DNA from 3 places in the Streptomyces sp. NPDC025806 genome. Region 2 is predicted to be linked to each of the others. Evidence: riboswitches for the same ligand, from Rfam matches in the RefSeq annotation. Region 2 holds a riboswitch; each other region holds the start of a gene.
The links. A riboswitch is a leader RNA that binds a small molecule or an ion and turns the genes downstream of it on or off. The one in region 2 is predicted to bind S-adenosylmethionine.
Positions count from the first base shown of each region.

Region 1: linked by a shared signal. The riboswitch ahead of ACZ4E1_RS05610 (IclR family transcriptional regulator) and the one ahead of ACZ4E1_RS01590 (aminotransferase class V-fold PLP-dependent enzyme) in region 2 are both predicted to bind S-adenosylmethionine.
Region 3: linked by a shared signal. The riboswitch ahead of thrC (threonine synthase) and the one ahead of ACZ4E1_RS01590 (aminotransferase class V-fold PLP-dependent enzyme) in region 2 are both predicted to bind S-adenosylmethionine.

Region 1 covers NZ_JBVHMU010000002.1:429,237-436,494, reverse strand. The annotation lists gene ACZ4E1_RS05615 (DUF2332 domain-containing protein) at 1-399, opposite strand, end outside; SAM riboswitch class I at 523-664, shown strand; gene ACZ4E1_RS05610 (IclR family transcriptional regulator) at 859-1,581, shown strand; gene ACZ4E1_RS05605 (YncE family protein) at 1,599-2,894, opposite strand; gene ACZ4E1_RS05600 (TetR/AcrR family transcriptional regulator) at 3,149-3,793, shown strand; gene ACZ4E1_RS05595 (class IIb bacteriocin, lactobin A/cerein 7B family) at 4,204-4,413, shown strand; gene ACZ4E1_RS05590 (DinB family protein) at 4,554-5,138, opposite strand; gene ACZ4E1_RS05585 (MFS transporter) at 5,135-6,424, opposite strand; gene ACZ4E1_RS05580 (ArsR/SmtB family transcription factor) at 6,514-7,258, shown strand, end outside.
Region 2 covers NZ_JBVHMU010000001.1:347,616-354,873, reverse strand. The annotation lists gene ACZ4E1_RS01610 (NYN domain-containing protein) at 1-324, opposite strand, end outside; gene ACZ4E1_RS01605 (hypothetical protein) at 357-596, opposite strand; gene ACZ4E1_RS01600 (rhomboid family intramembrane serine protease) at 702-1,451, shown strand; gene ACZ4E1_RS01595 (Lrp/AsnC family transcriptional regulator) at 1,492-1,773, shown strand; gene ACZ4E1_RS01590 (aminotransferase class V-fold PLP-dependent enzyme) at 1,802-3,193, opposite strand; SAM riboswitch class IV at 3,418-3,535, opposite strand; gene trpD (anthranilate phosphoribosyltransferase) at 3,622-4,686, opposite strand; gene qcrB (cytochrome bc1 complex cytochrome b subunit) at 4,817-6,454, opposite strand; gene qcrA (cytochrome bc1 complex Rieske iron-sulfur subunit) at 6,451-7,258, opposite strand, start outside.
Region 3 covers NZ_JBVHMU010000006.1:143,453-150,710, reverse strand. The annotation lists gene ACZ4E1_RS16155 (protein kinase domain-containing protein) at 1-1,153, shown strand, start outside; gene ACZ4E1_RS16150 (hypothetical protein) at 1,201-1,494, shown strand; gene groL (chaperonin GroEL) at 1,747-3,369, opposite strand; gene ACZ4E1_RS16140 (cold-shock protein) at 3,693-3,899, opposite strand; gene ACZ4E1_RS16135 (MoaD/ThiS family protein) at 4,348-4,623, opposite strand; gene thrC (threonine synthase) at 4,669-5,979, opposite strand; SAM riboswitch class I at 5,998-6,153, opposite strand; gene ACZ4E1_RS16125 (glucosyl-3-phosphoglycerate synthase) at 6,318-7,258, shown strand, end outside.

The DNA.
Region 1 (7,258 bases), on a different contig from region 2:
CAGGCACAGTCCGGCGCTCGCCCCTACCTCGATCAGGGCGAGGGGCCCGTCGAGCGTGGCCAGGGCGGGCAGGAGGGTCGCGCAGCGGCCCGGTTCGTTGGTCTGGGTGCGCCGGGTCAGCATCGTCGCCCGCAGTCGCCCGCCCTGTGCGCTGGCCAACTCCCGCAGTGTGTCCGCGTCGGGGGCCGCGCGCAGCAGGTGACGGGCCGCGGCAAACAGCAGGTTCGGCTGGCGTTTGTCGGCGGGGAGGGTGCTCAGGAAACCCAGCACCTCCGGGTCGGACGCCACCGCGAGGGCCAGCGTCTCGTAGGCGGGGGATCGTCCCGCCGCCTCGTTCTCGGCGAAGCGGCGGTAGTTCTCCGCCGTCGTCACCCGGTCGTCCAGCCCTGTCATCGCCATGGCGCGATCATAGGGGCGGGCCCGTCCCGTACAGGGTCGGCGACGGCGCCCCGACCGGGCTCGCCCGCCGGATCCGTGGTGGCCGTCGGCAGGTGGCCTCCGGAGTCTTGCTATGGTCTTCGCGAATCATCCAGAGGGGTGGAGGGACCGGCCCTACGAAGCCCCGGCAACTCCCCGTTCGACTCGGTGCTCCATCTGCGCGCCGTGCCGTCGGGATCAGTGCCAACTCCGGCTCGCGCCAACGTGGCGCGGGAAAAGATGAGGAGACACGGTGCTCTCTGTGCTGACCTTCGCCCCGGCTCTTTCCGCCCCGGGCCTTCCGCATACCCGTCTCGCGATCACCGCGGCACATCGGCCGACCTCTTCGGTCCTTCCTCGCTGATCACCCCCTCCCTCGCCCGAGCGAGGTCTCCGCGACCGGATTCTCGGTCGCGGCCCGAGACTGGAGTAGCTCTTTTCATGGACATATCCGATATTTCCAGCGGTGTCGGCGTGCTCGACAAGACCGCGGTGATCCTGGATGCGCTGGCGTCGGGGCCCGCCACGCTCGCGGGGCTGGTCGCCTCGACGGGCCTGTCCCGGCCCACCGCCCACCGGCTCGCCACGGCCCTCGAACGCCACCGGCTGGTCGGCCGGGACCTTCAGGGCCGCTTCGTCCTCGGCCCCTGGCTCGCCGAACTCTCGGCCGCGTCGGGCGAGGACCTCCTGCTGACCTCTGCGGGCCCGGTCCTCACCGCCCTGCGCGACAGGACCGGCGAGAGCGCTCAGCTCTACCGTCGGCAGGGGGACGTGCGTGTCTGCGTCGCCGCCGCAGAACGGACCGCGGGTCTGCGCGACACCGTGCCCGTCGGTTCCGCGTTCCCCATGAAGGTCGGCTCCGCCGCCCAGGTCCTGCTGGCCTGGGAGGAACCCGAGCGCTACCACCACGGCCTGCAAGGGGCTCACTTCACGGCCAGGACGCTCAGCGGGGTACGGCGCCGGGGGTGGGCCCAGTCGATCGGCGAACGTGAACCCGGCATGGCCTCCGTCTCGGCTCCGGTGCGCGACCCGGGCCGCCGTGTCGTGGCCGCCGTCACGGTCACCGGCCCGCTCCAACGCCTCACCCGCCACCCCGGCGCCCGGCTCGCGGAGGCCGCCGTCCACGCGGCGGACCGCCTCACCGAGGCCCTCCACCGACCCTGACGACGACTGCGGCCGGGTCAGCCCGTGGGGCTGGTCCAGTCGGCGGGGACATGGGCGATCCGTACGCGCTGCGGGTGGTCGCCGACCGGAACGGAGGTCACCTTCCGCCCCGTGGCGAAGTCGATGGCGGTCACCTGATCGGCGCCGCTCTCGGAGATGACGCAGGCGCGGCCGTCACCGCTGACGGTGGCCCAGTAGGGCTTGGACGCGGGGACGAGCGGGCCTTCCTGGAGGGTTCCCCGGTCGACGACGGTCGCGTAGTCGTCCATGGTGCCCGCGATGCACAGTTTGCTGCCGTCGGGATTCATGGACATGCCGTGGTGGCGCGAGTCGTTGACGAAGGTGGTGCGGTCGTCACTGGTGGCCGGGTTCTCGGGCAGGGTCTTGACCCGGGTGATCTTGTCGGTGGCGACGTCGTACTCCAGGAAGCCGTTGAAGTAGGAGACCTGGAAGTACAGCTTGGAGAAGTCGGGGCTGAAGACCGCGGGGCGGACCGCGTTGGACAGGTCCTTGCGGCCGAAGGCGTCCAGGCGGGCGCGCATGTCGATCGTCCGGACGACCTCGAAGGTGTTCGCGTCGACGACGGTGATGCGGCGGTCGCCCTTCGTCCAGTCCATGAGCGGGTCGTCGAGGGCGGTCTCCACGTTGCCGATGGACATGTTCCAGATGTACCGGCCGCCCTCGGTCCACACGTTCTCGTGCGGCTTGTCGCCGGCGGCGAACGTGCCCAGCCGACGACCGGTTTCGATGTCCAGGACGTACACGACCTTGCCGAGCGAGGCGGAGACCGCGACTTTGGTGCCGTCCGGGGACACCGCCATGTGATCGGAGCGGTAACCCGCGACCGCGAACCGCCAGTTCACCTTGCCGGTGGTCAGGTCGATGGAGACGACGTCGCCGAAGCTGGGCCGTGAGGCGACCAGGGAGCGGCCGTCGGGGGTGGAGTACAGGTCGTCGACGAGCTGGTCGTGCCCCTCGCCCGCGGTGGCCCGGATCCCGAGGTAGACGGCCAGGTTGACGGGGTTGAGGTAGATGGCGGCCAGTCGCTCGGACTTGTCGGGGACGACATTGACCCGGCCGATCCTGGTGAAGTCGCCGCGGGGGTTGATGACGTCGGCGGTGCCGTCCCAGTTGTTCCCGACGAACATCACCTCGCGCAGGGCGGGCGCGGCCTCGGCCGAGCTCACCGAGAGGGGCACGACGACACCGGCGGCCAGAACGGCGGCGCCGGCGATGTTCCGCAGACGGCGCCGCCCCGAGCGGGTTCTCCCGCGTGCGGGGGCTGTCGGGGCATGGGTACGCGCAGCGTGCATGCTTGCTCTCTCCCAAAGGTGGAATTCCGCGGAGGGGCAGGAGCACCGAGTCGTTCCGGTCCGCTGCCGGGCGGTGACGAAGGCGCTGGGCATGACCGGCCGGGGTTCCGGTCAGCCTCGTGAGCCGTGCGCGGAACCCTCCGCAAGTCTGAACATCGGCATGTTCGGACTCCGGTTACTGGATGGTAGGGAGGGGTGGGGTACACCGCAAGGCCGGTGCGGGAGGATTCTCGGGATCACCTGATGGAGGCACCGTGGCAGGCAGGATTCCACCGGCGGCAGGCCGGTACGGAGGCAGGGACGCGTCCGAGCGCCAGGCCGAGCGGCGCCGTCGTTTCATGGACGCGGGTCTGGAGTTGTTCGGCGCGGTCCACGGCTACCGGGGCACCCGGATCGCCGATCTGTGCAAGGCGGCCGGCCTGTCGAGCCGTCAGTTCTATGAAGAGTTCCGCACGTTGGAAGACCTGCTCGCGGAACTGCACCTGTACGTCAACGCCGTGGCCGAACAGGCCGTGCTCGACGTCCTGCCCGCGATCGAGGACAAGCCGGTGCGCGAGCGGCTCGAACTGATGCTCCGCGCCTACGTCGAGGGCGCCGCCTCCGATCCGCGCCACGCCCGGATCGCCTACGTCGAGATCGTCGGTGTCAGCCCCCGCCTGGACCGCCAGCGCCTGCACCGCCGTGCGGTCTGGATCGACCTGCTGGGCCGGCTGGTCGACGACGCCCTGGAGCGGGGCGAGATTCCGCCGGACGACTACCGCATCGCCGGCCCGGCCTACATCGGAGCGGTGAACGGCCTCATGCACGACTGGGTCGTCGGCTGGGTCGACGCGACGGTCGAGCAGATCGCCGACGAGCTCATCAAGATGGCCGTGGGCCGTTATCAGATCGGATCGTGACGGCGCCCGGTCCTCGTTCGGCAGATCTGCACTCATGCTCCGCAAGGTCGATACGGACCCGCCGTGACGGACCTCGGCGCGCACGCGGGTCGCCTCCTATCTCTCGATTGTCCCTTTCGTGAACGCGCTGGGCCGCGCGGTTGCCCCGTTCCGCCGCCGACGATGTGGAGAAGTCGGCCCGGATCCGTGTTCGGGTCCACGCGAGTGTGCCGCCCGGACGTCGAACAGCCCGGGCCGGAGCGGCTGTTCGTTAGCTCTTCCGCGGGCCGCGTGGTTTGATCCACGGCACCGCTCCCCCCGGAGCGCCGGCGCCCACGGACGGACGTCGTCGTTCCTGCGGTCGAGGCCCGCAGTCCCCAGCGGGGCCACCCCCCTCTTGTGGATCATCCATGCGAAAGGGAAGTACCGAAATGAACTCCGCTCACCAGCTTCAGACCGTCGAGCTCACCGACGCCGACCTCGACACCGTCTCCGGCGGCGTGGCCCCGCACGCCTCCGTCGTGGCCGGCCCCCAGGCCGTCAGCGACGCGTCGCTCCTGGCGCAGGCCGGAGCCGTTCAGGACCAGGTCCTCGGTGCGGTCGGCCAGTACCGCGACTTCGGCGTCAGCGTCTCCCTCTGACCGCCTGCCTGAGCAAGGACAAGGCGTCGACAAGGAGTCAGGCCTGAGACGCGGCTCCCTGCTGTACCGGCGCGCTGTCCCGTGGGGGCATCTCCGAACGGGGATGCCCCCCTCGGCATCGGCCCCGCCGACCGGTCCGGCTAAGCCTTGACGGAGGCGGCGGATCTGGCGGCCCGCTCGATCTTCGCGCGGTGGGCGGCCCGGGCCTCCTCGTCGATCCGCCTCTCGTGTTCGGCGCGCAGCCCGGTCCGGCCGTCGACGCTCTCGCGCAGGATGTCGGCGTGCCCGGCGTGCCGGACGGTCTCGCTCAGGACGTGGAGGACGACGGCGAACAGGTTCGTGTTGGGCGCGGGCTCCGACCACCACGGCACATGGCCGTGGGCGTCCAGGGAAAGCTCGTCGATCGTCGCGTCCGAGTGTTCCCAGGTGCGCCGGTAGAACCCGATGATCTGTTCCCGGGTCTCGTCCTCGGCCGCCCACTGGTCGCTCCCGTCGGAGTCCTGCCACCGGCCCAGCGGTTCCGGGGAGGGGCGGTCGAAGACCTCGCCGAGGTAGCGAGCCTCGACGGTCGCCACGTGTTTGACCAGGCCGAGGAGGTTGGTCCCGGTCGCTGTGAGAGGTCGGCGGACGTCGTACTCGGACAAGCCGTCGAGTTTCCACAGCAGCGCCTCGCGGTCCCGCCGCAGTCTGCCGTGCAGGTGGTCCTTCGCGAACGCGTCGATCATGCGGTGTGCGCCTTCCGTGAGGTGTGCGTGGTTTCAAGATCCCGTACGGGCTTCGGGGACGCGGGCCGGTGCCAGGTGAGGATCCAGCCGCCGGCCAGTGCTGCCGCGCCGCCCGCCAGGGCCATCGCCCCGCCTGTTCCGACCCCCGCGGCCACCACCCCGAAGCACGCCGGTCCGACGCCCTGCAGCGTCATGCCTCCGGAACCGAGCAGACCGAAGGCCTGACCCTGACCCTCCGGCGGCAAGGCGTCCAGGAACGGCCGTTGCAGCCCGAGACCGTAGGCGAATCCGGAGCCGCAGAGCAGCAGCAGACACGACGAGGCGCCGACTCCGGGCTCGGTGGCGAAACCGAGCAACGGCAGTCCCATCAGGGCGGTCAGCGGCACGACGACGCGCTCACGGGTGGACGGCCGCAGCAGTCGACCCACGAGCACGTCGCCGACGAGCATGCCGACCGGCAGGCAGGCCATCAGCACGGCGTACCAGCCGGCCGCGAAGCCGCGTCCTCCCGCGTAGGCGACGATCAGGCCTTCCGCGCCCGCCACGAACGCGGGCGGCAGCCACTGGGCCAGCATCAGTCGCCGGACCGCGGGCCCGCGCAGCAGCAGTCCGGCACCGTACAGACTGGTCCGGACCGCCCCGCCGTCGCCGCGGGGCGTGCCGCCGGACCGTCCCGCTTCCGGTCGAGGGAGTCGCAGGCGGACGGCGAGCGCGCAGGCGAGGTAGAGGGCGGCGCTCACCGCGAGCGAGCGGTGCGGGCCGAGCGCGGCGACGGTCGCGCCTCCCAGTGCCAGACCGAGCAGTTGCGCGCCGGAGCCGGCGATGTTGTTCAGTGAACGGCCCAGTACGTACGCGTCGCCCTCCAGCCACTGCGCGACGAGCCGGGCCGACGCGCCACTGCACACCGGTGTGACGAGGGCGATCAGTGCCACGACGCCGAGGGCCGCCGCGGTCGGCATCCGGACCAGCGCGAGCAGCAGAGCGGCGGCGCACGCCGAGGCGTGGCCACCGGCGATGAGCGCGCGGGGCGGCAGCCGGTCGGCCAGTGAGCCCAGCAGCAGCGAGCCGAACAGCTGCGGGAGGAAGCCGATCCCGAAGGCCAGGGCACTCAGCGGCGCGGAGCCGGTGGCCGCGAAGACCAGGACCGAGAACGTGGTGATCCGCAGCGCGTCCGCCGTGATCGCGACCGTGCGGGTCGTGAAGAGCAGCCGGAACCGCGGCTCGGACAGCACCTGCCGATAGGTGGCGCGGTGGTCGCCCTGCGCGGGTTCGGCGGTTGCGGTCATGCCGCGCAGCCTCTCCGTGGGGCCACACCACTCACCAATGATTCGTCGGTGCACGAATCCAAGGGGACGTCCCCCGCTAGCATGGCGGAATGCTGCGCTTCGAAGTCTCCCTCGACGACCTGCTGCGCAGCCGCTTCGCGCTGTCGCCCGCGCTGGACCTCTGCCTGCTGCTGCGCTCGCTCGCCGGCCAGGGCCGGCCACTGCCGCGGGCCTGGGCCACCCGGCTCCTGCCGGTCTTCGAACGGCTGCGCCGCGAGAGCGAACTGGACGCCTTCCTCGCCCTGCAGACCCCGCGAGGCGGACCGAACTTCGTCGCCCCACCGCCGCGCGGCCTCAACCAGACCTGGGCGGATGACCTGGCCACGATCCGGGCCACACCGCTGGAAGCGGCCCGCCACGAATGCCTCACCTCCGCGGGCGGACCGTCCGCCCGTGATCCGCGCGTGCGCGCGGTGCTGGACTCGACGGACGCCGTGTCCCGGATCGCGGAGGTGATGGATCAGGCGTGGCACGAGCTGCTCGCCGCGGACTGGCCGCAACTGCGCGCGGTCTGTGAGCGCGATGTCGTGCACCGGGTGGGGGTGATCGGCGAACACGGGTGGGCCACGGCCGTCGAGAGCCTGCACCCGGGCATCGAATGGCGTGCCGGGGGCCTCGAGATCGACTTCTTCCGCGGTGGAACGGTCCGCCTCGCCGGCGACGGGCTCCTGCTCATCCCTTCGGTCTTCGTCGGGGATGTCGGCGCCCACCTGGAGGATCCCTGGCCCCGGTCCTTGATCTACCGAGCCCGCGGCACCGCGGCCCTGTGGGGCGAGCAGGAGAGCGTCCCCCACC
Region 2 (7,258 bases):
GTCCGCGGCGGGCGGCGGGGTCCCGGAGTCCAGTGCCCCCGCGAGTTCGGGCTGCGCCTCCCGCAGCCGCTCCCCGATCCGCTGGCGGAAGAGGGTGTCGCTCTCCAGCGCGGCGGCCATCGCGTTCCCGGCGAACTTGGCGCGCCGGGTGGGCGTGAACCGCGCGTACTGGCGCAGCTGGGCCGGAAGTTCGTTCATCGTCAGACCGCCGAAGCCGTCCGAGACGATCGCCACGACCCGCCGCCGTACGCCTTCGGGCAACGGCCGGTCGAGCAGCTCGGCGGCTCCGCCGTCCCCGGCCTCCCCGCCTGTGCTCTCCACCATCCGTCACCCCAAAGTCCGTGGGGACCGCTCCGTCAGGAGTCGGCGCCCGGCCTGTCCACGAGTTCGACCTGATCCACCGCGTTGCACCAGCGGCAGCGCACCGACTCGATGGTCTCATCGACCACCTTGCGTTCCTCGACGCTCGGCTCACCGGCCAGGTCGAGGTGGACGTACTCCACGACCTTCGAGGAGCGCGTCACGTCGAAGCGCGTGAGGTTGCCGCAGAGCGTGCAGCGCCAGCGGGTGGTGGCGGTCGGCAGGGGAACCGTCATCGGACTGTGCCTTCTTTCAGCTCTCGGCTCTCGCGGCCGTCTTGCCCGTAACCCTACGGCCTGCCGTACGCCGTCCGCTCCCCGCCTTGCGTCATGCTCTTTCCCATGATCGGCAACGGGCGTGAGGGCATCGCACGGGCGACCGCGTTCCTGAGGGGCCCCGCCCCCGTCACGTACGCCCTGATCGGGGTGTGCTGCGTCGTCTTCGTCCTGTCCCCCGCCTCCGGCCTGAATCCCTCGTACGGCACCGGGGACCGGCTGCTCGCGGCGCAGAGCGCGTACTTCGAGCGGTGGGGCGTGGTGCCCGCGGAGCTGTTCGCGGGGTCCTGGCGGGCGGCGCTCTCCCCGCTGACGGCCCTGTTCGTGCACGGCAGCTGGCTGCACCTGCTGGGCAACATGCTCTTCCTGCATGTCTTCGGCACGATGACCGAGGAGCGCATGGGCCGGCTGCCCTATCTGCTCTTCTACCTGGTCACCGGGTATCTCGCGCTGTTCGGGTACGCCCTGGCGCACGCGAGCTCCGAGCAGACCCTGGTGGGCGCGTCCGGGGCGATCTCGGCGGTCCTGGGCGCGTTCCTGTACCTCTTCCCGGACGCGCGCGTGACGAGCCTGTTCCCGTTCCTCCTCTTCCTGCCGCTGCGCTTCCCGGCATGGGTGGTGCTGCCGTTCTGGGTGGCGCTGCAGTGGGCCGCGGCGGGGCAGGCCGGACAGGGCCCGGGGGTGGCCTATCTGGCGCACCTGGTCGGCTTCTCCACCGGGTTCCTCTACGCATGGGTGCGGTATCGGGGGAAAAAGAGGGGTGCGCGGAGCGCTTCTTTGCAAGGGCGGGGGCGGGAGACGGGAGGGCTAGAGTGAAGGCGACCCACACCACGGCCACCGAGGGAGACAGCCAGCCGTGATCACCGCGATCGTGCTCATCAAGACCAGCGTGGACCGCATCCCCGAGATCGCGGAGTCGATCGCGGCGCTGGAGAGCGTCAGCGAGGTCTTCTCCGTCACGGGCACGTACGACCTGATCGCCATGGTCCGGGTCGCCCGCCACGACGATCTGGCCGATGTCATCCCCGGCAAGATCAGCAAGATCCCCGGCGTGGAGGCGACGGACACCCACGTCGCCTTCCGCACCTACTCCCAGCACGACCTGGAGGCCGCGTTCTCCATCGGCCTCGACGGCTGAGCGGACCTCCCGGAAGCCTCGTCGAGCCTCAGGAGGCCGGGACGCAGCGCCCGTCCTCCGTGCGGTAGGTCCAGCGGGCACCGTCCCGGACGAGCTCGGCCACCGCGGCGACGAAGCGCTCGACGTGCTCGTCGGGGGTGCCCGCGCCGAAGCTGACGCGGATCGCGTTCAGCGACTTCTCGCCGGGCGCCGCCTCGGGGGCGCCGCACTCCCCCTGCTGCTGCGGGTCCGAGCCGAGCAGCGTGCGCACCAGCGGGTGGGCGCAGAAGAGTCCGTCGCGCACGCCGATGCCGTACTCGGCGGAGAGCGCGGCCGCGAAGTGCGAGGAGTTCCAGCCCTCGACGACGAACGAGATGACGCCGACCCGCGGGGCGTCGTCGCCGAACAGCGACAGCACCTTCACCTCGGGCACCGCCGCGAGGCCCTCGCGCACCTTCCGGATCAGGTGCTGCTCGCGGGCGACGAGGGAGTCGAAGCCCGCCTCGGTCAGCGCCTTGCAGGCGGAGGCGATCGAGTAGACGCCGATGACGTTGGGCGAGCCGGCCTCGTGACGGGCGGCGCTCTCGTGCCACTCCACGTCCACGCCGCCGTCCGCGCGCCGGGCGACCTTGCGCGAGGCGCCACCGCCGGCGAGGTACGGCTCGGCCTCGGTCAGCCAGTCGGAGCGGCCCGCGAGCACGCCGGAGCCGAACGGCGCGTACAGCTTGTGCCCGGAGAAGGCGACCCAGTCGACGTCCAGGTCCCGTACGGAGACGGGGTGGTGGGGGGCGAGCTGGGCGGCGTCGAGGACGATGCGGGCACCGTGTGCGTGCGCGGCGGCGGCCAGTTCGCGCACCGGCCACAGCTCACCGGTGACGTTCGAGGCGCCGGTGACGCAGACGAGGGCCGGCCCGTAGGGGTCGCGGTCGGCGAGGGCGCGCTCCAGGGTGGCGACGGCCTCGTCGGGGGTGCGGGGCGCGTTCAGGTAGGTGACGCGGGCGTCGCGCCAGGGCAGCAGCGAGGCGTGGTGCTCGGTCTCGAAGACGAAGACCTGGCAGTCGGCCGGGAGGGCCTGGGCGAGGAGGTTGAGCGAGTCGGTGGTGGAGCGGGTGAAGACGACCTGGTCGTCCTCGCGGCAGTCGAGGAACTCGGCGACGGCCGTGCGGGAGTTCTCGAACAGGTCGGTGGACAGCTGGGAGAGGTACCCGGCGCCGCGGTGCACGCTGCCGTAGTACGGGGCGTACGCGGCGACGTCGTCCCACACGCGCTGGAGGGCGGGGGCGCTGGCCGCGTAGTCGAGGGCGGCGTAGGTGACTTCGCCGCCGGTGACGAGCGGCACGGTGACGTCGCGGCCGAGGACCGGCAGCGGGGCGCCGCAGGCGGGGTCGGCGGACTCGGCGCAGGCGGCGGTGACGGCGGCGGAGGGGGTGTGAGCGGACATGGGTGTCTCCCGGCAGGACAAGGCGAAGGGATGGAGAGATCCCGCACGGCGGATATGACGGTGCTCAAAAGGCCGTCGGCGTACGGGTGTTGACCTCGACGCACGGCGGCACGGAGGCCCGGCCGGGCGGAGGGTGTGGTGGAGAAGGGGCGAGAAGCCCTAACGCATTCGCTTGCTCACGAGACTGCTCCCTCGAACGACCCAGGACCCCAGGATTCGCGAGGGGTCCGCGCTTGCCACGCGCCTTGCTGCGCATGGCCTGGTCTTCACCCGGGGCACCCCGCCACGGACGGAGGGTTGCCGGACAGCGAGCCGGGGCCTAAATCGCTGTCACTCATGACCTTGAAAAGCATCCTGCCACACGTCTCGGAAACGGCAAGGGCGCAGTCCAGATTCTGGACTGCGCCCTCGGTCAGGCAGGTGCCGCGTCACTTCTGGGTGGCGGCCACCCAGCGCTCCAGGGCCGCCTTGGCCGCCCCGCTGTCGATCGAGTGCGCGGCCCGCTCCATGCCGGCCGCGATCTGCTCGGCGAGCGTGCCCTCGCCGGGGCGCACGGCGACGAGCGCCGCCGCCGAGTTGAGCAGCACGGCGTCGCGGACCGGACCGCGCTCGCCGTCGAGCAGGCGCCGCGCCACCTCCGCGTTGTACGCCGGGTCGCCGCCGCGCAGGGCCTCGATGGGGACCGGCTCGATGCCGACGTCGCGCGGGTCGAAGCGCTCCTCGCGCACGGCGCCGTCGCGCACCACCCAGACCCGGGAGGTGCCGGTGACGGTGAGCTCGTCGAGGCCGTCGTCGCCGCGGAAGACGAGCGAGGAGTTGCCGCGCTCGGCGAAGACTCCGGCCACGACGGGCGCCATCCGGGCGTCGGCGACCCCGACGGCCTGGGCGCGGACCCGGGCCGGGTTGGTCAGCGGGCCGAGCAGGTTGAAGACGGTGCGGATGCCGAGCTGGCCGCGGGCGGCGCCGGCGTAGCGCAGCGCGGGGTGGAACTTCACGGCGAAGCAGAAGGTGATGCCCGCCTCCTCGGCGACCTGGGGCACCCGGGAGGGCGGCAGGTCGAGGTTGACGCCGAGCTTCTCCAGGACGTCGGAGGCGCCGGAGGCGGAGGAGGCGGCCCGGTTGCCGTGCTTGACGACCTTGGCGCCCGCGCCGGCCACCACGATGGCGGACATCGTCGAGATGTTGACGGTCTTGGCTCCGTCGCCGCCGGTGCCGACGATGTCGACGGTCTCGCCGGGCACCTCGATCACGTTGGCGTGCTCGTACATGCCGCGGACCAGACCGGAGATCTCTGCGACGGTCTCGCCCTTGGCGCGCAGGGCGACCGCGAAGCCGGCGATCTGCGCGTCGGTGGCCTCGCCCCGCATGATCCGGTCCATCGCCCACGCGGTGTCGTCGGCGCTCAGGTCACGGCCCTCCAGCAGGCCGTTGAGGACGGAGGGCCAGGAACGGCCCGCCGCGGTGTCGCCTCCAGCGGGGGTCAAAGCGCTCATCGCCGCTCCTGGTGATACGCGTAGGACAGGTGAGAAAGGGGCGCTCCCACCTTATCCAGTGCCAGGACGGCGAAGAGCCCCCGTCCAGTGCCTGGACGGGGGCTCCTGCCGTGGCGAACAGCGTCAGAGATCAGTGGTGGCCGTGGCCGCTGGTGATCTCCTTGTACTCCTCGGCGGTGGGCTTGGGGATCTGGTTGTGCTCCCCGTAGTAGCCCTTCGAGAGCTTCGCGCGCAGCTTCTGCAGGCGCGACAGCTTGCGCTCCACACCGTTCTCGTCGACCGTCGGGCCGAGCTCCAGCGGCGCGTACTGCTCGTGCGCCGTGAGGGTGTGCAGGGCGTCCTGGTTCAGCGGCTCGTGGACCTCGATGAACTCACCGTGCGGCAGGCGCTTGATGATGCCGGACTCGCGTCCGTGCAGCACCTTGTCCTTGTCGCGGCGCTGGAGGCCGAGGCAGATCCGCTTGGTGGCGATGAAGACCACGACCGGCATCACGAAGAAGCTGACGCGGACGAACCAGGTGATCGCGTTGATCGACAGGTGGAAGTGCGTGGCCCAGAGGTCGTTGCCACCACCGATCATCAGCACGAAGTACCAGGAGATCCACGCGGCGCCGAACGCGGTGCGCGTCGGGGCGTTGCGCGGGCGGTCCAGGATGTGGTGCTCGCGCTTGTCGCCGGTGACCCAGGACTCGATGAACGGGTAGACGGCGATGGCGACCAGGACCAGCGGGAAGATCACCAGCGGGATGAACACACCCAGGACGAGCGTGTGACCCCAGAGGTTGATCTCCCAGCCCGGCATCGTACGGATCAGGCCTTCGGAGAAGCCCATGTACCAGTCCGGCTGGGCGCCCGTGGAGACCTGGTCCGGACGGTACGGGCCGATGGCCCAGATCGGGTTGATCGTGGCGATCGCGGAGATGACCGCGATGACACCGAAGACCAGGAAGAAGAAGCCACCCGCCTTGGCCATGTAGACCGGCAGCAGCGGCATGCCGACGACGTTCTTCTCGGTCTTGCCGGGGCCCGCGAACTGCGTGTGCTTGTGGTAGAAGACCAGGATCAGGTGCGCCACCATCAGGCCGAGCATGATGCCCGGCAGCAGCAAGATGTGGACCGAGTAGAACCGGGCCACGAAGTCGCCGCCCGGGAACTCTCCGCCGAACAGGAAGAACGAGAGGTACGTGCCGACGATCGGCACGGACAGGACCGCGCCCTCCATGAAGCGGACACCGGTGCCGGAGAGCAGGTCGTCCGGGAGCGAGTAACCGGTGAAGCCGGTGAACATGCCGAGGACGAACAGCAGGAAGCCGAACAGCCAGTTGACCTCACGCGGCTTGCGGAACGCACCCGTGAAGAACACGCGCATCATGTGCACGAACATGCCGGCGAGGAAGATCAGCGCGGCCCAGTGGTGGATCTGCCGGATGAGCAGACCACCGCGCACATCGAAGCTGATGTGCATGGTCGAGTTGAACGCCTCGGACATCAGCTGTCCCTGCAGCGGGATGTAGCTGCCGTTGTACTCCACCTCGTTCATCGACGGGTGGAAGAACAGCGTCAGGTACACACCCGTGAGGATGATGATGATGAAGCTGTACATGCAGATCTCGCCGAGCATGAAGGACCAGTGGTCCGGAAAGATCTTGCGCATGTTGGCCTTGGCCAGGGAGTAGATCCCCAGGCGGCCGTCGGCCCAGTCGGCGACGCGCTCGCCGGCCGGCGCCTTCTCGCGGGAAGGCGCCTCGTTGGTGGTCGTAGTACTCATCCGCGCTCCCAGAAGGCAGGACCGACGGGCTCGTCGAAGTCGCCGAGCGCCGCGAGGTGGCCCTCGTCGTCAATGCCGATGCGCAGCTGCGGCAGGGCGTGACCCGCCGGGCCGAAGATCACCCGCGCGCCGTCGGAGAGGTCGAAGGTGGACTGGTGGCACGGGCACAGCGCGTGGTGCGTCTGCTGCTCGTACAGGGAGATCGGGCAACCGACGTGGGTGCAGATCTTCGAGTACGCCACGATGCCCTCGTGCGACCACTCGAGCTCGCGCTTGTCCTTGATGTTCTCCGGCTGGATCCGGACGAGCATCAGGGCGTCCTTGGCGATGTGCGTCTGGAAGTCGTGGTCGTCCTCCTCCAGGCCCTCGGGCTTGGCGAAGGTGAGCGAGCCGACCGGGATGTCCGAGGGACGCAGCGGCTCGTTCGTGTTCATGTTGACGAGCTTGAGGCCCTTCTTCCACGACGTGGTGCGCAGCTTCTTCTCGGGCAGCGGCCCGAGGTCGCGCAGCAGCACCACACCGGAGAGCGGCACCATGGCCAGCGCGCCGAAGAGCGTGTTGCGGATCAGCTTGCGGCGGCCGAACTGCGACTCGCGCGCACCGTCGGCGAAGTCCTGCAGGACCTTCGCCTTGACCTCGGGCTCGGCCTCGATCGCGTGACGCTCCTGCGCCACCTCGACGTCCGACATCAGCGTGCGGGCCCAGTGGACCGCGCCGGCGCCGATGCAGAACAGGGCCACGCCCAGGGTCGTGCCCAGCGCGAAGTTCAGCGCGCTGATGTGACCGAGCGGGAAGATGTACACG
Region 3 (7,258 bases), on a different contig from region 2:
GATCTCCTCGCTCGCCTACGACGCCGCACGCAAGACGCTGGTCTACGTGACCGACTCACCGCACCGGGTGCACCGCCTCGATGCGTCGACCGCGCTGTCCGGCCGTGCCGCCGGCGAGGACGTCGAGAGCGCCGCCGTCTCCGCGGACGGCCGCACGGCCGTGTTCCGCGACGGGATGCTGTCCGTCGACGGCAACGGCCCCGGCCGGGTCACCCAGCACCTGAAGGACCTGCGGACGGGGAAGGAGACCGGCGCCCCCGTCACCCAGCGACTGCAGATGGGCCAGGCGTCGTCGAACCGGATCAGCGCGCTGTCGGCCGACGGCCGCTACCTCGCGTTCAGCGATGCCGACGGCGAGGGTCGGAAGCTCTCCGTCGTCCTGTGGGACACGCGCTCCCGCACGAAGGTGTTCCGCGCCCCGGCGATCCCCGGCGACCACGAGATGTCCGGCATCACGGTCGCGCCCGACGGCCGCCACCTGGCCTACCTCTACGAACCCGCGGGCGTCCCCGGCCCCGAGGGTGCCACCGCCGAGATCTGGGACGTCCGGGCCCGCAAGCGCGTCCACGTCTTCGAGAAGGCCGACGCCTTCAGCCAGTTCAGCCGCGACGGCCGGCGCCTGGTCACCACGAACGGCGACGTCCTCGACCTCGCGACCGGCAGCGTCAGGCACACGGACCTGGGCCCGGACGGCGTCGCCGACCTGGTCTTCTCCCCCGACGGGGAACAGCTCGCCGTCGTGCAGAAGACCGGCTGGGTCGAACTGTGGGACAGCGCCGTCACCCGGCGTCTGGCCCGCATGCCCAGCAGCACCGTGCGCGGGGCCTCGCACGGCGGGGCCTTCATGGGTCATCCCGCCGTCTCACCGGACGGCACCCTGCTCGCCGCCTCCGTCGACGGGAATTCCATCCAGCTCTGGGACCTCTCCGCACGCCTGTCCCTCGGCGAGCCCCTCGAACTGATGGGGCGCGACATCGACGACCTGGCCTTCGACGACGGCGTCCTGCGCACCCTCGACGGCGACCGCGCCCAGTCCCTGGACCTCTCCCCCGACCGCCTCGCCCGCACCGTCTGCGCCAAGGCCGGCCGCGACATCACCCGGGAGGAATGGCGCACGTACGTCCCCGACGCCCCGTACCGCAGCCTGTGCTGACTCCCGTCCCGGCTGCGGGACGGGCCGCGCGGGCGCATCCTGGCCACATGGCTGAGAGCACGTTTTCGAAGATCGCGTGGACCGAGTTCCGCCCCGACCAGCGGCGCCTGGCCGCCGGCGCCGCACTGACCGGCCTCGGCATGCTCACCGCCGCGGCGGGGATCGGCGTACTCGTCTACGAACTCGCCCGCGCGGGCCGCACCTGGACCGGGGCCTGGGAGGTACCGCCCACCGAGATGGCCTCCCGGGCCTTCCACCACGCCCAGGCGGCAGCCCAGAGCGCCGCCCAGGCCGGCAGAACCACCTGGCAGACCTACCAGGAGACCAACAGCACACCGTAAGCCCGACACCTCCGTCGCAGGGCGCGAACAATCCGCCCCTGGGGCGCACGAAGTGCGCCTTCAGGGGCGCGGGGCTGTGTCCGTTCAGCAACTCCGTCGCGGGGCGCGAGCAACCACGACGGCGCGGCAGTCGGCAGACCTCGGGACCGGGCAGACGCCACCCCGCACCCGGTCCGGAAAACGCCCGTGGGCGGCACCCCCCGAAGGGAGTACCGCCCACAGGTCAGACCGACCTGAGCCCGGAAGAGCGGCTCAGAAGTCCATGTCACCGCCCGGCATGCCGCCCGGAGCAGCCGCAGAGGCCTTCTCCGGCTTGTCGGCGATGACGGCCTCGGTGGTGAGGAAGAGCGCGGCGATGGACGCGGCGTTCTGCAGGGCGGAACGCGTGACCTTCGCCGGGTCGAGGATGCCCTCGGCGATCATGTCGACGTACTCACCCGACGCGGCGTTCAGACCGTGACCGATGGGAAGGTTGCGCACCTTCTCCACGACGACGCCACCCTCGAGACCACCGTTGACGGCGATCTGCTTGAGCGGGGCCTCCAGGGCGAGCTTCACGGCGTTGGCGCCGGTCGCCTCGTCACCCTCGAGCTCCAGCTTCTCGAAGACCGCGGAGGCCTGGAGGAGGGCCACGCCACCGCCGGCGACGATGCCCTCTTCGACGGCCGCCTTCGCGTTGCGAACGGCGTCCTCGATGCGGTGCTTGCGCTCCTTGAGCTCGACCTCGGTGGCCGCGCCCGCCTTGATGACGGCCACGCCGCCGGCGAGCTTGGCGAGGCGCTCCTGGAGCTTCTCGCGGTCGTAGTCCGAGTCGCTGTTCTCGATCTCGGCACGGATCTGGTTGACGCGACCCTGGACCTGGTCGCTGTCACCGGCGCCGTCGACGATCGTCGTCTCGTCCTTGGTGATGACGACCTTGCGGGCGCGGCCGAGCAGGTCGAGACCGGCGTTCTCCAGCTTGAGGCCGACCTCCTCGGAGATGACGGTGCCACCGGTGAGGATGGCGATGTCGCCGAGCATGGCCTTGCGGCGGTCACCGAAGCCCGGGGCCTTGACGGCGACGGACTTGAAGGTGCCACGGATCTTGTTGACGACCAGGGTCGACAGGGCCTCGCCCTCGACGTCCTCGGCGATGATCAGCAGCGGCTTGCCGGACTGCATGACCTTCTCGAGCAGCGGAAGGAGGTCCTTCACGTTGCCGATCTTCGAGTTGACGATGAGGATGTACGGGTCGTCGAGCGACGCCTCCATGCGCTCCATGTCGGTGGCGAAGTACGCCGAGATGTAGCCCTTGTCGAAGCGCATACCCTCGGTGAGCTCCAGCTCCAGACCGAAGGTCTGGGACTCCTCGACGGTGATGACGCCTTCCTTGCCGACCTTGTCCATGGCCTCGGCGATGAGCTCGCCGATCTGGGTGTCGGCGGCGGAGATGGAGGCCGTGGAAGCGATCTGCTCCTTGGTCTCGACATCCTTGGCCTGCTCGAGCAGGGCGGCGGAGACGGCCTCGACGGCCTTCTCGATGCCACGCTTGAGGGCCATCGGGTTGGCACCGGCGGCCACGTTGCGCAGGCCCTCGCGGACCAGCGCCTGGGCGAGGACGGTCGCGGTCGTCGTGCCGTCACCGGCGACGTCGTCCGTCTTCTTCGCGACCTCCTTGACCAGCTCGGCGCCGATCTTCTCGTACGGGTCCTCGAGCTCGATCTCCTTGGCGATGGACACACCATCGTTGGTGATCGTGGGGGCGCCCCACTTCTTCTCGAGGACGACGTTGCGACCCTTGGGGCCCAGGGTCACCTTGACGGCGTCGGCGAGCTGGTTCATGCCGCGCTCGAGGCCGCGCCGTGCCTCCTCGTCGAACGCGATGATCTTGGCCATGTGAAGTGGTCCTCCCGGACGGGGTGGAAAAGCAAGCAAACGGACCGTGCCGGCGCCCGCGACGGACGGCCTGCACACCTTGTGGTTCCTTGCCCCACCCGGCGCGCGAGCCTCACTGGCCCGATCCAAGTTCTGTCACTCTCACTCGGAGAGTGCTAAGCCCAATGATTAGCACTCGCCCCATGCGAGTGCAAGCGGCTACCACAGATCTGCGCCTGCGCGCGCCACCCCGCCCCGCCCCCGGGCAGCACGAAGGGCCCGCGCCCCCGATCGGGGACACGGACCCTCGTGTCGTACGAAGCTTGCGGTCAGACGCGCGCGCTTCAGCCGGCGGCAAGCCGAACCATGTCGGCCTGCGGCCCCTTCTGGCCCTGCGAGATCTCGAACTCGACCCGCTGACCCTCTTCAAGGGTGCGGTATCCGTCCATCTGGATGGCGCTGTAGTGGACGAAAACATCCGCACCACCGTCGACCGCGATGAAGCCGTACCCCTTCTCCGCGTTGAACCACTTGACGGTGCCCTGAGCCATGCCTAACTCCCCTATTACTGGCCCTTGCGCGAGTCCACACTTCGCGGACCCGGGTCAGACCTCACGCCCCAAAGGGTTGGGGGTGTGCGCCGGAACGCGTCGACCGCGGCCGAATGTATCTGCCCAACTGCCCTCTGCAACAGGTCAATCGGACGAGAATTCTGAGCACGCACGATCGGGGAAACCGGGCCAACTCACCGGATCCCAGGGCAAGTCGGGTCGAATAAATGCCGTAAAAGGCCCGAATGGGCGGGGCACTTTGGCTGCTTCTCGTCGGGATTCGCTCAAGAACTCATATGCGTCCGTCATGCACCACGGACGGGAGCGGAGCAGCTTCCCCAACTGTACCCCGCTCAACCCTGCAGAATTGCCCCCTCCGCTTCTCTCGCGGAGGGGGCAATTCTGGTAACTCTGGGTAAGTCAGGGAAATCCCGGACGGTCGAGGCGATCAGCCGCCGGCGACCGCGGGAATGATCGAGACGCCGGCGCCGTCCGGCGTCACGGTCTCCAGCCCCTGCTCGAAACGGACGTCGTCGTCGTTCACGTACACGTTCACGAAACGGCGCAGCTTGCCCTGGTCGTCGAGCACCCGGGCGGCGATCCCCGTGTGGTTCTTCTCCAGGTCGGCGATGACGTCGGCGAGGGTCGCGCCCTCGGCCGGCACCTCGGCCTGCCCGCCCGTGTAGGTACGGAGAATGGTGGGGATCCGGACGTTGACACTCATGGGTTCACCTCGGCTGTTCTTCGGCAAAAGGAGTGGGGCGGGGAACTACTCGGCGAGACCGGCGGACCGGAACGCGTCGAGACTCGGCCGGATCGTCGCCGTGGCCTGAGAGCTCTCCGCGACGGCGTCCAGCGTCTTCAGACCGTCACCCGTGTTCAGCACGACAGTCGTCAGCGACGGGTCGATGAGGCCCGCCTCGATGAGCTTCTTGGTGACACCGAGCGTCACACCGCCGGCGGTCTCCGCGAAGATGCCCTCGGTCCGCGCGAGCAGCTTGATCGCGTCGACGACCTGCTCGTCGTTCACGTCCTCCACGGCGCCACCGGTGCGGCGCGCGATGTCGAGAACGTACGGCCCGTCGGCCGGGTTGCCGATGGCGAGCGACTTCGCGATCGTGTTCGGCTTCTGCGGGCGGACGACGTCGTGGCCGCCCTTGTAGGCAACGGAGACCGGCGAGCAGCCCTCGGCCTGGGCACCGAAGAGCTTGTACGGCTTGTCCTCGACGAGGCCGAGCTTGATGAGCTCCTGCAGACCCTTGTCGATCTTCGTGAACTGCGAACCGGACGCGATCGGGATGACCAGCTGGTCCGGGAGCTGCCAGCCGAGCTGCTCGCAGATCTCGTAGGCGAGCGTCTTGGAGCCCTCGCCGTAGTACGGGCGCAGGTTCACGTTGACGAAGCCCCAGCCCTCGCCCAGCGGGTCGCCGATGAGCTCGGAGCAGAAGCGGTTCACGTCGTCGTAGTTGCCCTCGATGGCGACGAGGTCACCGCCGTAGACACCGGCCATGACGACCTTGCCCTGCTCCAGGTCGTGCGGGATGAACACGCAGGAGCGGAAGCCGGCGCGGGCGGCGGCGGCGCCGACGGCGCCCGCCAGGTTGCCCGTGGAGGAGCAGGAGAGGGTGGTGAAGCCGAAGGCGCGGGCGGCCTCGATGGCCTGGGCGACGACGCGGTCCTTGAAGGAGTGCGTCGGGTTGCCGGAGTCGTCCTTGACGAACAGCTTTCCCTGCTCGACGCCGAGTTCACGGGCCAGGTTGTCGGCCTTGACCAGGTGGGTCCAGCCCGGGTTCAGATTGGGCTTCTCGGCGACGTCGGCCGGGACGGGCAGCAGCGGGGCGTAGCGCCAGATGTTCGCGGGGCCGGCCTCGATCTGCTTGCGGAGCGCCTCGGGGTCGCCGACGGGAAGGTCGTACGCGACTTCCAGAGGCCCGAAACACTCGACGCAGGCGAAGATCGGGCCGAGCTCGAACTTCGCACCGCACTCGCGGCAGGAGAGGCCCGAGGCGGGACCGAGGTCCACGGTCTTCCCGGCGTTCGCGGAGGGGGTGGTTCCGGTGGCGACAGTCTGTACAGCCATGAGAGGCGAGGCCCTTTCTCCTCATCTTCCTCACGACGCATCTCGCCGTGAGACGGATTTGGCACCTTCCCTAGCCGGGAGCCTCGCGATGGACAGTTGCGGTGTCCTACGAGACCGGCTGGAGGGTTGCCGGGGCTTCAACGGGCCGTATCCCTCTGCCCCTCTGGATGAGCGGTATTCGATTGTTGAGCGCGGCTCACGGTGACCCCGGCATGCGGTGGTCCCCGGCCTTGTTCAAGACTGTAACCGACGGCTCGGGCGCTTGAGATAGTCGTCCGAACCGCGAGATGGATCACAAATCGTCCCGCACCACCACGCGGAGTGAGGAGCAGCCGACCGTGCTGGAAGAGGTAGAGCGCTGGCTGGGCGAGCGCTCCTGGTCCGTGGCGGACCGGCCGCCGCACCAGCTGATCGCCGCGAAGCGCGCGTCGGGGCAGACCGTGAGTGTCGTGCTGCCCGCGCTCGACGAGGAGGCGACGGTCGGCCAGATCGTGTCCGTGATCCGGCGTGAGCTGATGACGGAGGCGGTGCCGCTGGTCGACGAGCTGGTGGTGGTGGACTCCGGGTCCACGGACCGGACCTCCGAGGTCGCGGCGGCGGCCGGCGCGCGGGTCGTGCACCGGGACGCGATCCTGCCGCGGATCCCGGCCCGGCCCGGCAAGGGCGAGGTGCTGTGGCGCTCGCTCCTCGTGACCTCCGGCGACATCGTCTGCTTCGTCGACGCGGACCTCAAGGAGTTCTCCGCGGACTTCGTGTCCGGAATCGTCGGGCCGCTGCTCACCGACCCGGACGTGCAGTTCGTGAAGGCGATGTACGACCGGCCGCTCGGTACCGAGTTCGATGAGCCCGCCTCCGGCAGGACCGCGGGACAGGGCGGCCGGGTGACCGAGCTGGTGGCGCGGCCGCTGCTCAATCTGCACTGGCCGCGGCTGGCCGGTTTCGTGCAGCCGCTCGGCGGCGAGTACGCGGCCCGCAGATCGCTGCTCGAACAGCTGCCGTTCCCGGTCGGGTACGGGGTCGAGCTGGGGCTGCTCGTGGACGCGCTGCACACGGTGGGCCTGGACGCGCTCGCGCAGGTCGACGTGGGGGTCAGGAAGCACCGGCACCAGGACGGGCAGGCGCTCGGCCGGATGGCGGCGGCGATCTACCGCACGGCGCAGCTGCGGCTCGCGCGCGGGCATCTGGTGCGGCCGGTGCTGACCCAGTTCGAGCGCGGCGACAAGGGCTTCGAGCCGCGTACGCACGACGTGGACACGGAGGAGCGGCCTCCGATGGCGGA